Regions from separate parts of the Arthrobacter sp. sptzw32 genome, predicted to be linked through region 1. Evidence: riboswitches for the same ligand, from Rfam matches in the RefSeq annotation. Region 1 holds a riboswitch; each other region holds the start of a gene.
What was found. A riboswitch is a leader RNA that binds a small molecule or an ion and turns the genes downstream of it on or off. The one in region 1 is predicted to bind cyclic di-AMP.
Positions count from the first base shown of each region.

Region 1 (4,201 bases):
TGGACCGTAAGGTCGAAGAACTAGTTCATGGTGAAGAACGCGGAGGAGCCGGTAGCGGCTACCGAGTGCAGCAGCGTTCCCTGGGAGGGGTTCAGGGCGCTGATCATCATGCCGTTGCCGACGTAGATGCCAACGTGCGCTCCGCCGTTCTGCATAACAAGGTCACCGGGCTGCGGCGTGGACGTGGGCTTCATTGCAGTCCATGCGTTCACGCGGGGGATGCTGATGCCGGCCTGGGCGTAGACCCACTGGGTGAAGCCGGAGCAGTCCCAGCCATTGGGGGTGGTGCCGCCCCAGACGTACGGGCTGCCGATGCCGGTGTAAGCGATGGCCGCGATGCCCGAGCTGGCCGCGGATGCGACGGGCTCGGCGATCTTCTTTGCTGCTGCTGTGGTGGCAGTCGCCGCAGTGGGGGCAGTTGACGCGGTCGCTGCAGTCGATGCGGCGGGGGCGTCCTCGTCATCGGAGGTTGACTGGACTGTCACAGGCTCCACAACAGGAGCGGCGATGGTGGTCACAACCGGCCGTTCGAAGGAAACGGTAGCCGTGGGTGCCGCGGTGACGGCAAGGGCGGGCTGCGCGGATCCGGACTCGGTGGAAGCGGAGATACCAGCAGTGGTATCTGCTGCATTGGCTGGCAGGCCCATGGTCAGGATGAGGCCGGATGCAGCAGCGATGACTGCAGCCTGGCGACCTACTGTCCCGGCATTGGCACTAACAGCCTTGGACATGGAGTCCAGGGCGTTGGTACGAACCGGTTGCGCGCGGTGGCGCGCCGAATTATGGCGTGAAGACACGAAGGTAGCCTCTCCCAATGCCTGCGAGGTGAGCTGTCGGATTCGGATGGGAGTCACCCGGCCGCGCGGCTTCCTGGGAAGCTTTTGCGACTTAACCCCAAGGCCTTCGAAACTAAAGGCCACAATTGGTTCCCCCGCCCCTGCCAGACGATGAAATGCGAACGGACCTTGAGCGGTGGCAGAGTTAGGCAATCCGCACAAGAGCGTCAACTTCGGAAAAGTTGACGCGAGTTAGACGGTACAGCAGTTTTGCGTGAATGTCACATTCAGGTCACGGCAGGTCAAGATGATTTGATAGCAAGCGGTCACTTGACTAGAGCCAGCTGGTGGGGTCGACGACCTCACCGTTGACCTGGACCTCAAAGTGCAGGTGGCAGCCGGTGGAGGCACCTGTGGTCCCGCTGAGGGCTACAACGTCTCCGCGGGAAACTGTCTGCCCCTCCTTCACGCTGAAGGAGGAGAGGTGGTTGTACGTGGTTTCCAGGCCGTTGCCGTGGTCCACTACAACGCGGTTGCCGCCACCGTACTCGTGCCAGCCGGCGAAGGTAACAGTTCCCGTGGCCGCAGCCAGGACGGATGTGCCGCACTGGGCCACATAGTCCTGCCCGCGGTGGAAGTCGCCGGAGCCTCCCGTGATCGGGCTGACGCGGTAGCCGAACGGCGAAGCAGTGGTCAAGGCAGCGAGTGGGGCACCGAGGCTTCCCGTGGAAGCAGCGCGGGTTACGGCGCCGGCAGACTGGGCGCTGAGCAGCTGCTTCAGCTTTCCGTCCGGGTCCGCCTGGGTGACTACAGCGGAACGGCTGAAGTCAATCGCGGCCCCGGCTTCTGCGGTGATCTGGGGCTGCGGGGCAACAGCTGACGCGGCAACGGCAGAGGATCCCAAGGTATCGGTGGCCATGACGGGACTGGTGGCCGGTACGGTCACGGTGAGTACCAGTCCGGTGGCGGCAAGTGCCACGCCGGCCTTTTGGCCGATGCCGCTGGCTGCAGCGAATTCGGTGACCTGACGGAAGGGACCCCGACGCCGGCGAGCATCACGGTGCGGATCGCGGGGGCGTTCCGAGGTGATGACTTCGACAACGCGCGGTGTCGAAGCAGGGACCGGCGCGCGGCGGCGTCCCCTGGAATTGTGCATGGTCAAGAAGGGTCCTCTCTGGAAAGCCTGCGAAGTTAGCTGTCGGATTCGGGTCAGAGAGTGCAAAGACCCGGTCCGCCGTAAGCAAGCTTCGGCACAGAGATATCCCGGAGGAATCCTTCACTGGAAGAGGCTTGCTGCTGACGGACTTAACCCCAAGGCAGTCCCCCGGCTGCCGCTTGTGGTTCCCCCGCCTCTGCCAGTTACGACTCGTGCTCCTGATCCGCTGGCAGAGCTCGGCTCCGGATCAGGTAACGCTTTAATATCAACTTCAGTTCAACTATAGAGGCAAAAGGGGCAAAGTAACAATTCCGTTATCTTTGCGTAAGCCACTTCACATGGGGTAGGGCACCCGACGGGGATTCTCAGGCGAGGGCCACGAACACGTGGGCCGCTACCTCCGGCGGCAGCTCGAGCGCCCCTTCGATGCCCGGGACCCGGACGGAGATGTAATCACCCACCCGTTCCAGGGACACAGCAGCGCCAGGCCGGATGCCGCCCTCGTCAAGCTGCGAGAGCAGCTCAGGCTCCACCTGGATGGGTTCAGCAAGCCGGCTGATGGTGACAACAGAGGCAGAGCCGTAGGACTTCATCGCCTCCAGAAGGCTGACAGCCCCGTCGCCAAAACCAAGGGAAGGCATGCCGCCCAGCGCGGCCAGCCCGGGGATGGGGTTTCCGTACGGAGACTTGGTGGGGTGGTCGAGCATCTCGTAGATGCGCCGTTCCACCCGCTCGCTCATCACGTGCTCCCAGCGGCAGGCCTCGTCATGGACGTAGGCCCAGTCCAGTCCGATCACGTCGGCGAGGAGCCGCTCAGCCAGGCGGTGCTTGCGCATGACTTCGGTGGCGCGCTTACGGCCGGTCTCAGTGAGCTCCAGGTGGCGGTCGCCGGAAACCACCACGAGGCCGTCCCGCTCCATCCGTCCAATGGTCTGGGAAACGGTGGGTCCGGAGTGGCGAAGCCGTTCGGCGATACGCGCACGCAGGGCAACGATGTTCTCTTCCTCGAGCTCCAGAATGGTCCGAAGGTACATCTCCGTAGTATCAATCAGATCCGTCATCCAGCTCAGCTCCTCGAGCGCAGTACCTTGCGTTGTCCCACCGTATCGCCTTCAACTGCGACGTAGTCCGTGGAAAAGCTTAGCCTATTTTGACTTTGTCCGATTAGTTGCGGCGGGCTGTGTGACCGTCTCATTGACTGGACTATGACGGCTCCGGTTCCCGCCCCAACAGTCCCACAGGGCAGAATGAGGGAGGCCCTGGTTGCAGCTGTCACCGGCTGCCGGCCACCAGCACCCGTCCGGACCAAAGCCGTGTCCACGCCGAAATTGGAGCACCTGTGAGCGAACCCAGCATCACTATTCCCGCCGACCTCCTGCCCCGGGACGGACGGTTCGGCGCAGGGCCGTCCAAGGTCAGACCGGAGCAGATTGATGCCCTGTCCGCGGCCGCGAAAAACATCCTGGGTACGTCCCACCGGCAGGCCCCGGTCAAGAACCTCGTTGGCTCCGTCCGCGAGGGCCTCAGCCAGTTCTTCCAGGCCCCGCAAGGGTACGAAGTTGTACTCGGCGTCGGCGGCTCCACAGCGTTCTGGGACATTGCCAGCTTCGGCCTTGTGGAAAAGAAAGCCCAGCACTTGTCCTTCGGCGAGTTCGGATCGAAATTCGCAGCGGCTACCAACAAGGCGCCTTTCCTCGAGGCCTCTTCCATCATCAAGTCCGAGCCCGGCACCCGCCCCTCCGCCCAGGCCGAAGCCGGTGTAGACGTCTACGCCTGGCCCCAGAACGAGACCAGCACCGGCGTCGCAGCCCCCGTGCAGCGTGTCGATGGGGTGGACGAGGGCTCACTGGTGCTTGTGGACGCAACGTCCGCAGCGGGTGGACTGGATGTGGACGTTGCACAGAGTGATGTCTACTATTTCGCTCCGCAGAAAAACTTTGCCTCCGACGGCGGGCTCTGGCTTGGCCTGTTCTCCCCCGCCGCACTGGAACGGGCGGCGCGGATCAGGTCCAGCGGCCGCTGGATTCCCGATTTCCTGGATTTGCAAACCGCCATCGACAACTCGCGCCTGAACCAGACCTACAACACCCCGTCGCTGTCCACCCTGGTAACGCTGGACGCGCAGGTGCAGTGGTTGAACTCCAACGGTGGTTTGGATTTCGCTTCTGCCCGCACAGCTGATTCTGCCGGACGCATCTACAGCTGGGCCGAGGCGTCGGAATTCGCCACCCCTTTCGTCACCAACCCGGATGAGCGTTCCAACGTCATC
Region 1 covers NZ_JBNHEZ010000010.1:48,038-52,238, reverse strand. Annotated here, with positions in the region: gene AC5RVN_RS16640 (C40 family peptidase) at 21-731, opposite strand; cyclic di-AMP (ydaO/yuaA leader) riboswitch at 802-982, opposite strand; gene AC5RVN_RS16635 (M23 family metallopeptidase) at 1,111-1,932, opposite strand; cyclic di-AMP (ydaO/yuaA leader) riboswitch at 1,942-2,153, opposite strand; gene AC5RVN_RS16630 (iron-dependent transcriptional repressor DtxR) at 2,298-2,993, opposite strand; gene serC (phosphoserine transaminase) at 3,272-4,201, shown strand, end outside.

Region 2 (4,201 bases), on a different contig from region 1:
ATCCGCGTCAATGCCGTAGCCCCCGGGCCCATCTGGACTCCGCTGCAGGTCAGCAGCGGCCAGCCCAAGGAGGAACTGCCGGAGTTCGGACAGTCCACTCCCCTGGGCCGTGCAGGCCAGCCGGCCGAGCTCGCCCCGGCGTATGTCTTCCTGGCCTCGCCGGAGTCAAGCTACGTCGTCGGGGAAACGCTGAACGTCAACGGCGGCAGCCCCTCGCCGTAGCCCGGCGCTGCCGGGTATGTTCGACGGCGATGCCCTGCGCAGGAAGCGCAGGCACCGCCGTCGGCTCTTTTGTTCGAAATTCTAGGTCGCGTCCTGGCCCGCCAGCAGCTCATCAGTCGCGGCGTCCGGCTGTCCGTCAAAAAACTTGGCCAGGACGGTCTTGAAGACGGTTTCGCCGGGTGCCGCGCGCAGGAACAGCGTCATGGACGAGTGCAGCTTCCGGGCATCGATGCCGCCCAGGATGTCCTCTGCGGTGCGGCCTGCATGGTTGGTAAGGGCCAGGGCGCAGTCGAGCAGCCGCGGGCCCAGCACCTCATGGTCCAGGTACTCCCGGGCTTCAGCGAGGGAGCTGATGGCGTACCGGCGGGACATGTCGCTCTGTCCCAGGCCGGCGAGCTGGGGAAAGATGAACCACATCCAGTGGCCGGACTTACTGCCCATCTGCAGTTCCGCCAGTGCCTGGTCGTACGTTCCGCCGCTGTCCTGGGCGTGGACGAATCGTTCAAGGTCAAAGGGTCCGTTCATGGGTGTCTCCTTGTGGTGGGGCTTCGGGTTCTGAATGGTGTTCAAGATAGTCCGCTGCGCGGCGCAACTGGCTGTCCGGGTCCGTCCGCCAGCGGGCGAGGACGACATTGGCACGTTGCCGCCCGTGTCCGTCAAGCCGTGCCAAAAACGGCGCCACAACATCGGCCAGCAGGGGGCCGGCCAGTTCTTGGGTCGCGGCAGTCCGCAGGAAGCCCTCAACCCGGGTCAGGTCCGTGTGGCGCAGGAGTGACACTTTGGACTGCAGCAGGACGACGGCGGCGAGGCGGCGTTCATATACGGCCCTTGAGCCGGGCCGTGGCTGGCCCCACAGCGCGGACGCGAGCTGCATAACGCCGTCGTGATCAAAATCCTTGAACTTGCGCAGGGCGTCGCGGACCGTTCCCCGGACAGCGCCCACTGAAGAACCGTAGGAGGCCAACCGACCGCCGAGCCGGGCCTCGACGTCGTCCGCCCGGTACCAGGAGCCCTCATTCTGCAGGGTGCGGTCAATAAATGCGGCGGCAGCCGCCACCTGCTCCCTGCCGCTGGTCATCGGCGGCCTGCCGCGGCGTGCCGGATGCAGAACGGCGTCCACGGCCTTGCCTCCAGCCTGCCCTCGGCAATGGCTTCACCGCAGACGGCGCAGGTGCCGTAGGTGCCGGCGGCGATCCTGGCCAGGGCTGCGTCTACCTGGTGGAGCCCGGCACTGCTCTGCTGCAGCAGGGCCGAAGCCTGGGACAGCTCGAAGGCGATGGTGGCGCCTTCGGGGTCATGCTCGTCATCCACATTCGAGTCCTGCCGGGCCGAGTTTGCCGAGGCGATGTCCTCGCGGAGGGCCGGGAGGAGAGCAATTTTGCGCTCCCGCTCCTCCTCCAGCAGGATCCGGAACCTTTCGTAGTCAGGCATGGCAAAAGCCTACGCGGGGTCAGTGCCTGTTCCCCGTCACCGGAGCAGTTCCAGGCCGTGCCTGCCACGCTGGGCCCCGGTTGCCTGGCCGAATTCCGGAGCCTTCCTTCCAGCCCGATATCCTCCTGCCGCGGAATCCCAGGGCGGCCTGTTTCACGCCGAGGTTATAGGTCTGTGACAAAGAACACGAGCCACATCTCCGGCGCGCCTATCTCGCAAGGTCAGGCTGGGGTGCTGCAACCCTCCAGTCGTTTGCGGAATGCGGTAGAAGCACCTCGTATGTTACCCAAACGTGACAATGGGGCCCCGCACGGGTTAGGGTCTTCAGGTGTCCCTCCCAGACGGGACATTCCCCTCAGTATGCCGAGCCCTGCCACTGACCCGGGAACCAACGCTCTTCAGCTGGCAGGGACGGGGGAACCAAGTTTCCGCGGCCTCATATGAGGCCTTGGGGTTAAGTCGATAGCACCTCCGCTTTTTCCGGATGTGCTCCCGGCCGGGTATCTCCAACCCGAACCCGACAGCTCACCCCGCAGGCATGGGAGAGGCGATCAACCGTGTCAAAAAATTCCATCACCGCCCGTCACCGCGCGACTCCGGCCCGCTCAATCGCGCTCCAGGGTTTGGCTGTGTCAGTCAAGTCCCTTGGCCGCCCGGCGCTCGCCGTTGCAGCAGCATCCGGCATTGCCTTCGGTGTCGGCGCCCCGGCCCACGCAGGCGTAACCGGTCCGGACACCACCGAGACCACTAACACCCAGGCTTACGCAGCACCGGCTGCTGCAGTGGCCGCCCCGGCAGCAGCCGCAGCCAACGTCCACACTGTTGTTTCCGGCGATACCCTCGGTGCCATCGCGGCAGCCCACGGCGTAGCCCTGAACGACGTCCTGGCTGCCAACGGCCTGGCGATCACCGCCATCATCTACCCCGGCGACCAGATCCAGATCCCCGGTGCCGGCTCCGCTGCAGTTGCTCCGGCCGCCGCCCCGGCTCCCGCCAAGGCTGCCGCTCCTGCCAACACCGGCATGAACCTGTCCTACGCCTCCACGGCTGCCGTACCTGCTCCGGCTGCACCTGCCCCGGCAGCTCCCGCAGCCACCGGCACGGGCACCGGCGCAGCCATTCTGGCCAACGCCTACGGCCAGCTGGGCGTCCAGCAGGACTGCACCGCCATGGTGGAGAAGGCACTCCGCGCAGTTGGCAAGAGCGTTGGCGACCTCGCTCCCGGCCAGTTCTACCAGTACGGCACCACCGTTGCCACCCCGGCTCCCGGTGACCTGGTTATCACCGCAGGCCACGTTGGCGTCTTCGCCGGCAACGGCCAGGTTGTCAGCGGCGGCGTGGACGGCTTCAAGACCGAGGTCCACTCCATCAGCTGGCTCGGCGGCGCTTCCTTCGTCCGCGTAGCGTAGTCACACCACCCGAACAGGGGCGGCAGACGGGATTAATCCTGGCTGCCGCCCCTGTTTTGTTTCATCGGGTCTCCCCTGGTTCCGGCACCAGGTGGGGATTTTCAGGTCCCGCAGAAGGTCTGGTAGCTGCCGAAGTCCTCCGGCGCTCCTTCGGCATAGCGTTCCAGCCCGGGCCTCTCACTGAACGGGGCACTGACCACGTCCAGGAGCCGGGTAAAGGGATCAAGGTCTCCCCCCGTTGCTGCGGCGAGCGCTTCCTCCACCAAATGGTTGCGCGGGATGTAGGCGGGATTGACCGTGTCCATCAGGTCCCCGTCCGGTTGCAAGGCGCGCCACCGCCCGGCCCAGGCATCGAAGGCCGCCAGGTCAAGAACCATTCCGCGGGCGGGGCGGTCGTTGCCCCTGGCCGCGTGCGAGAGGTTGCGGAAAAAGGACGTGTAGTCGATCGGTCCGTCCTTCAGCAGGGCCACCAGCCCGTCCACCAGCTCCGAGGCCTCTTCGGCCTCCGCGCTTCCGGCCGGGGCTTCCGCCAGGCCGAGTTTGGTTTTCATGCCGGCGAACCAGGCGTCACTGTATTGCCGGCGGAACTTGCCAAGTGCTTCCACCGCTGGGGCAACGGCCTGTTCCTGGTCTTCATGGAAGAGTGGCAGCATGGCCTCGGCCAGGCGGGCCAGATTCCATTCCGCGATAACCGGCTGGTTGGCGTAGGCGTAGCGCCCGCCCACATCGATGGAGCTGTACACCGCGGCCGGGTTGAAGGCGTCCATGAAAGCGCAGGGCCCATAATCGATGGTTTCCCCGGAGATGGTCATGTTGTCCGTGTTCATCACGCCGTGGACGAATCCCACCAGCATCCACTGGGCCACCAGTTCCGCCTGGGTGGACACCACTGCTTCGAAGAGCGCCAGGTACGGGTTTTCGGCGTTTGCGGCCTGGGGGTGGTGCCGGCTGATCGCATGGTCCGCCAGGCGGCGCAGGAGGTCCATGTTTTCGGTGGCCCGTGCGTACTGGAAGCTCCCCACGCGCAGATGGCTGCTGGCCACCCGTGTCAGTACCGCCCCTGGAAGCATGGTCTCCCTGCGCACCGGCCGGCCAGTGGCCACGACGGCAAGGGAGCGCGTTGAGGGGATGCCGAGTGC
Region 2 covers NZ_JBNHEZ010000002.1:90,031-94,231, reverse strand. Annotated here, with positions in the region: gene AC5RVN_RS03970 (glucose 1-dehydrogenase) at 1-222, shown strand, start outside; gene AC5RVN_RS03965 (DUF1810 domain-containing protein) at 304-747, opposite strand; gene AC5RVN_RS03960 (DNA alkylation repair protein) at 731-1,300, opposite strand; gene AC5RVN_RS03955 (TraR/DksA family transcriptional regulator) at 1,297-1,653, opposite strand; cyclic di-AMP (ydaO/yuaA leader) riboswitch at 2,036-2,207, shown strand; gene AC5RVN_RS03950 (LysM peptidoglycan-binding domain-containing protein) at 2,211-3,062, shown strand; gene AC5RVN_RS03945 (protein adenylyltransferase SelO) at 3,164-4,201, opposite strand, start outside.
Region 2: another riboswitch for cyclic di-AMP. It lies ahead of AC5RVN_RS03950 (LysM peptidoglycan-binding domain-containing protein); the one in region 1 lies ahead of AC5RVN_RS16635 (M23 family metallopeptidase).

Region 3 (4,201 bases), on a different contig from region 1:
CCTTCAAGCAGTTCGTCACGGCCCACGGTGCGGGTTCCGTTTTCCACGAGGTAGTTGAGGAGCTCAAACTCCTTGAACGTCAGGTTCAGGGATTCACCATCGAGGTGTACTTCGCGGCGGGCCAGGTCGATGAGGACGCCTGAGGGGCGCGGTTCCTGGGGCTGCTGGGGCCGGGGGGTTTCCGTGCGCTGCCGGGTGTTAACCGTGGGGTCACCGAACGTGGAGCGGACGACGTCGAGCGCTGACCCGGGGGTGCCGGCCGGGGCTACGGCAACAGCGGCGTAGCTTTCGGCTCCGGTTACCAGGGACTGGGCGTAGGCGCGGATTTCCTGGGCAAGCTTGGCGATGGAGGTGCCCGCGGCGGCCGCAGTTTCCTCATCAATTCCCATGTACAGAACAAATCCGCGGGCAACGTTCTCATTGGCTACCGGGCGGACCGGGGCGGGGCCGGCCACTACGGGAGTGGGAGCCGTCACCGGCGCGGAGTCAGCCGGCGGAACGGCGCGGAGCTGGCCATAGGAGTTGGGATTGAAGCCCTGGGGGCCATAGCCCGCGCCGGGAAAGCTGCTTCCCGAAGTTGCGGGAGCGAGCGACGTGCGCGGTCCGAAACCGGGGCGGAGGCCGGAAGGCTGGCCACCTTTGGCGGCGTTACGGACAGAAATGTGGACGTATCCGGATGCAACTGACATGGATTGCTTACCTCAATGTGAATGGCCGTCATCGCGGCTCGAATGCTGGGTTCCCCGCATGGACTGCGGGGAGGGACGCCCGACGCTGGGCTGGGGGCGTATGCCTACTAACTTCGAGGGGTGGGAAGATCAGGCGTACATTCGACAACAGCGCATGTCGGCAGCAGCGGATGTGCTGGGCCAATGTTCTGCGGCTGCAGGTGCTGTTGAGTTCTTGTTCACAATGGAAGTGTGCAGCGTAACAATGCTAACTTGCAAGTAACAATGGACCGCTTCGTCCGGATAGTGAGACAAAAGCGCTTAACGTGTCGCAGATCACGATTCTGGCTGATGGTCAGATTGCTGATCATTATCCCGTTTGACGCTCCTCCTGAAGGTGCCAGCGCAACTTAATTCGGCGAACAGCGCGCACAAGGTCGTTTCCTTCATGCGTCTTCAAATTGCCGGAATCGCCTTCCTTTCGTCGCTCACTGTCCAGTAGCTGCCACCAGTAGCCCCGGGAAACCGGCCGAAGCACGTTGCGAATTTGGGCGGCCTGGCCCGCTTTCACCTCAAGCGGCGGCAGCGCAGCCTGCCATTCCTGACTCCTCAACCGACACCGTGGCTCGGGGTAACAGGGGCATAACGCACGAAGTCAGCTCAATAGCGAAAACGCCATTTCTCCGGTTGCTGCTTCGACAAGGCGACGCGCCGTCGTCGTGATCTCTGTTACCAAGTTGTGACTTACGGTCTGGTTCCTGTACCGTCGATAGGGTGCGGTTCGGGCGTTCGGGCCGCATATCCGGATGACGCCAAGCTCTGCCACTTCCCGGATTCCTCTTGAACATAGGCAGAGGCGGGGGACCCACCGTCCCGGGCACTGATTGCCCTTGGGGTTAAGCCAGCACGTGAACTTTCCGTAAGGCCGGATGCCCTCATCCGAACCCGACAGCTAACTCCGCAGGTGTGAGAGGCGATTCATCATGTTCAAATTCCTGGCACAGCCACGCCCGAAAATTGAGTCTGCACCGCAGGCCGGGCCTAAAAATGGCAAAATCCCTTCGTTCGGCAAGCGCGCGGCAGTGATTGCCGCGTCATGCGCACTCCTTATTGGAGTAGGAGCTGCAGGACAAGCTACCGAAACCAGCATCCGCGCAGCTGCCACCGAAACACAGGCGGCCGAGGCGCAGTCCAACCTCAGCATCGAAAAGAGCGAGATCACGGCGAATCCCGCGCCGGAGTCCGCAGCCCCGGCCCTGCCGGAAATCAACGTTGTACCGCAGGCGGCCGAGCCTGCACCGGCACCCGAACCTGCACCGGCACCGGCTCCCGAGCCGGCACCGGCACCCGCTCCCGAGCCCGCACCGGCGGCCGCCCCCGAGCCTGCCCCCGTCGTCGCGGTCAATGATCCCGCCGGCGCCCAGGCCTATGCGGCCGGCCAGCTTGGCAACTACGGCTGGGCTCCTGACCAGATGCAGTGCCTGGTTACTCTGTGGACCAAGGAATCGGACTGGACCACCACAGCCACCAACCCGAGCAGCGGCGCCTACGGCATTGTCCAGTCCCTGCCGGCCGAAAAGATGGCCAGCGCAGGCGCGGACTACCTCACCAACTACCGCACACAGATCAACTGGGGCCTGAACTACATTCAGGAGCGCTACCAGTCCCCGTGCGGGGCGTTGAACTTCCACTTGTCCAACAACTGGTACTAAACGCCCGGGATATCGAAAACCTGTCAGCCGCGCGGCCCGCACCTTCTGAAGGTGCGGGCCGCGCGGCATACTGTCATTCATGAGATTTACCACCACGATCCAGGGCAGCGGAAACAAGACCGGCATCGAGGTTCCCGGTGATGTTGTTTCGGAGCTCGGGGCCGGCAAGCGGGCGCCTGTGGTGGTCACCATCAACGGCAAGAGCTACCGCAGCAGCATTGCCTGATGGGCGGGCAAATCCTGGTCTCACTGAGTGCGGCCAACAGGGAGTTTGTTGGCGTTGCCGCAGGAGACACTGTGGAGGTGGACCTGGAACTCGACACCCAGCCCCGGGTAGTGGAGATGCCCGAGGACCTTGCGTCCGCACTGGCTGCCGAGCCCGCCGCCCAGGAGTTTTATGCCACCCTGAACTACAGTGCCCAGCGCCGGTATGTTGATCCGTTGGGTGAAGCCAAGACCCCCGAAACCCGCAAGCGACGCATCGCCAAGGCAATGGCGGACCTCAAAGCCGGCAAGAAATAACGTCCGCCGCTTTTATGTCATCTGCCATCTCCTGCCCGCGTGCCGGCGCCCCCGTGAAGGTTAGGCGTCGCGGCCGGGGATGTACTGCACCGCCCACCTGTTGCCGTCCGGGTCGGCGAAGTATACAAAGTGGCCCCAGTCCTGCACGTCCACGTCGCTGACGTCCACTCCGTTGCCCTTCAGGTGTTGGTGGGCGGCATGAATGTCGTTCACCACGAGCTGGAGGTTGGAGCCGGTGCCCGGAGGGGCGTCCGTGAGCCCGTCACCAATGCAGATTGAGCACGCAGAGCCCGGCGGTGTCAGCTGGACAAAGCGGATGGAGTCCGTAGGCCGTTCGTCGAAGTCGGCATTGAACCCCACCTTGTTAACGTAGAAATCCTTCGCGCGGTCTACGTCTGATACAGGGACATACACAAGTTCCAGTTTCCAGTCCATCCGCACAGGCTAGCGGCGGGACAAGGATTGGAAAAGGCTTGAGGACTACCCTGCAATGCCGTAGAGGCGGTCCCCCGCGTCCCCGAGCCCGGGCACGATGTACGACTTCTCGTTGAGCTTTTCGTCGATGGAGGCAAGGACGATCGTCACGTTGGCGTCCGCGAGTTCCTCCTCGAGCTTGGCCAGGCCTTCCGGAGCGGCCAGGAGGCAGATGCATGTCACATCCGACGCTCCGCGCTTGAAGAGGAACTTGATGGCTTCGCGCAAGGTTCCGCCGGTGGCGAGCATCGGATCCAGGACGAAGATCTGCCGGTCAGTGAGGTCCTCCGGGAGTCGCTCGGCGTAGGTGATGATGTCCAGGGTTTCTTCGTCACGGGCCATGCCCAGGAAACCGACCTCTGCGGTGGGAACGAGTTTGGTCATGCCCTCGAGCATCCCCAGCCCGGCGCGCAGGATGGGGACCACCAACGGGGTGGGCTTGGTGAACGCGGTGCCCACGGTGGTACTGACGGGTGTTTCGATGGTGACGGGCTCGGTGCGGACCTCGCGCGTGGCCTCGTATGCAAGGAGTGTCACAAGCTCCTCCGTCAACTGCCGGAAGACAGGGGACGGCGTGTTCTTGTCCCGCAGGACGGTGAGCTTGTGGGCGACCAGCGGGTGGTCAACAACGAGAGTGCGCATGGGTCAAAACTATCACCCGGCTGCTGGTGCCCCTCGGCTCTCAGCCTCCCGCGCCCGTCCGCGAGGAGCCGTCGCTCCCCCGCAAGGAGCCGCCGTCGCTCCTGAGCAAGGTGCCGCCATCGTTTCCTTGCGGGGCGGTGCCGTTATTCCTCCCGGAGGTGCCCGCGTTGCTGGGGAGCGGGT
Region 3 covers NZ_JBNHEZ010000005.1:65,506-69,706, forward strand. Annotated here, with positions in the region: gene AC5RVN_RS11085 (winged helix-turn-helix domain-containing protein) at 1-689, opposite strand, end outside; cyclic di-AMP (ydaO/yuaA leader) riboswitch at 1,486-1,646, shown strand; gene AC5RVN_RS11090 (aggregation-promoting factor C-terminal-like domain-containing protein) at 1,652-2,380, shown strand; gene AC5RVN_RS11095 (DUF1905 domain-containing protein) at 2,460-2,606, shown strand; gene AC5RVN_RS11100 (YdeI/OmpD-associated family protein) at 2,606-2,902, shown strand; gene AC5RVN_RS11105 (glyoxalase superfamily protein) at 2,963-3,337, opposite strand; gene upp (uracil phosphoribosyltransferase) at 3,383-4,018, opposite strand; gene AC5RVN_RS11115 (phosphatase PAP2 family protein) at 4,059-4,201, opposite strand, start outside.
Region 3: another riboswitch for cyclic di-AMP. It lies ahead of AC5RVN_RS11090 (aggregation-promoting factor C-terminal-like domain-containing protein); the one in region 1 lies ahead of AC5RVN_RS16635 (M23 family metallopeptidase).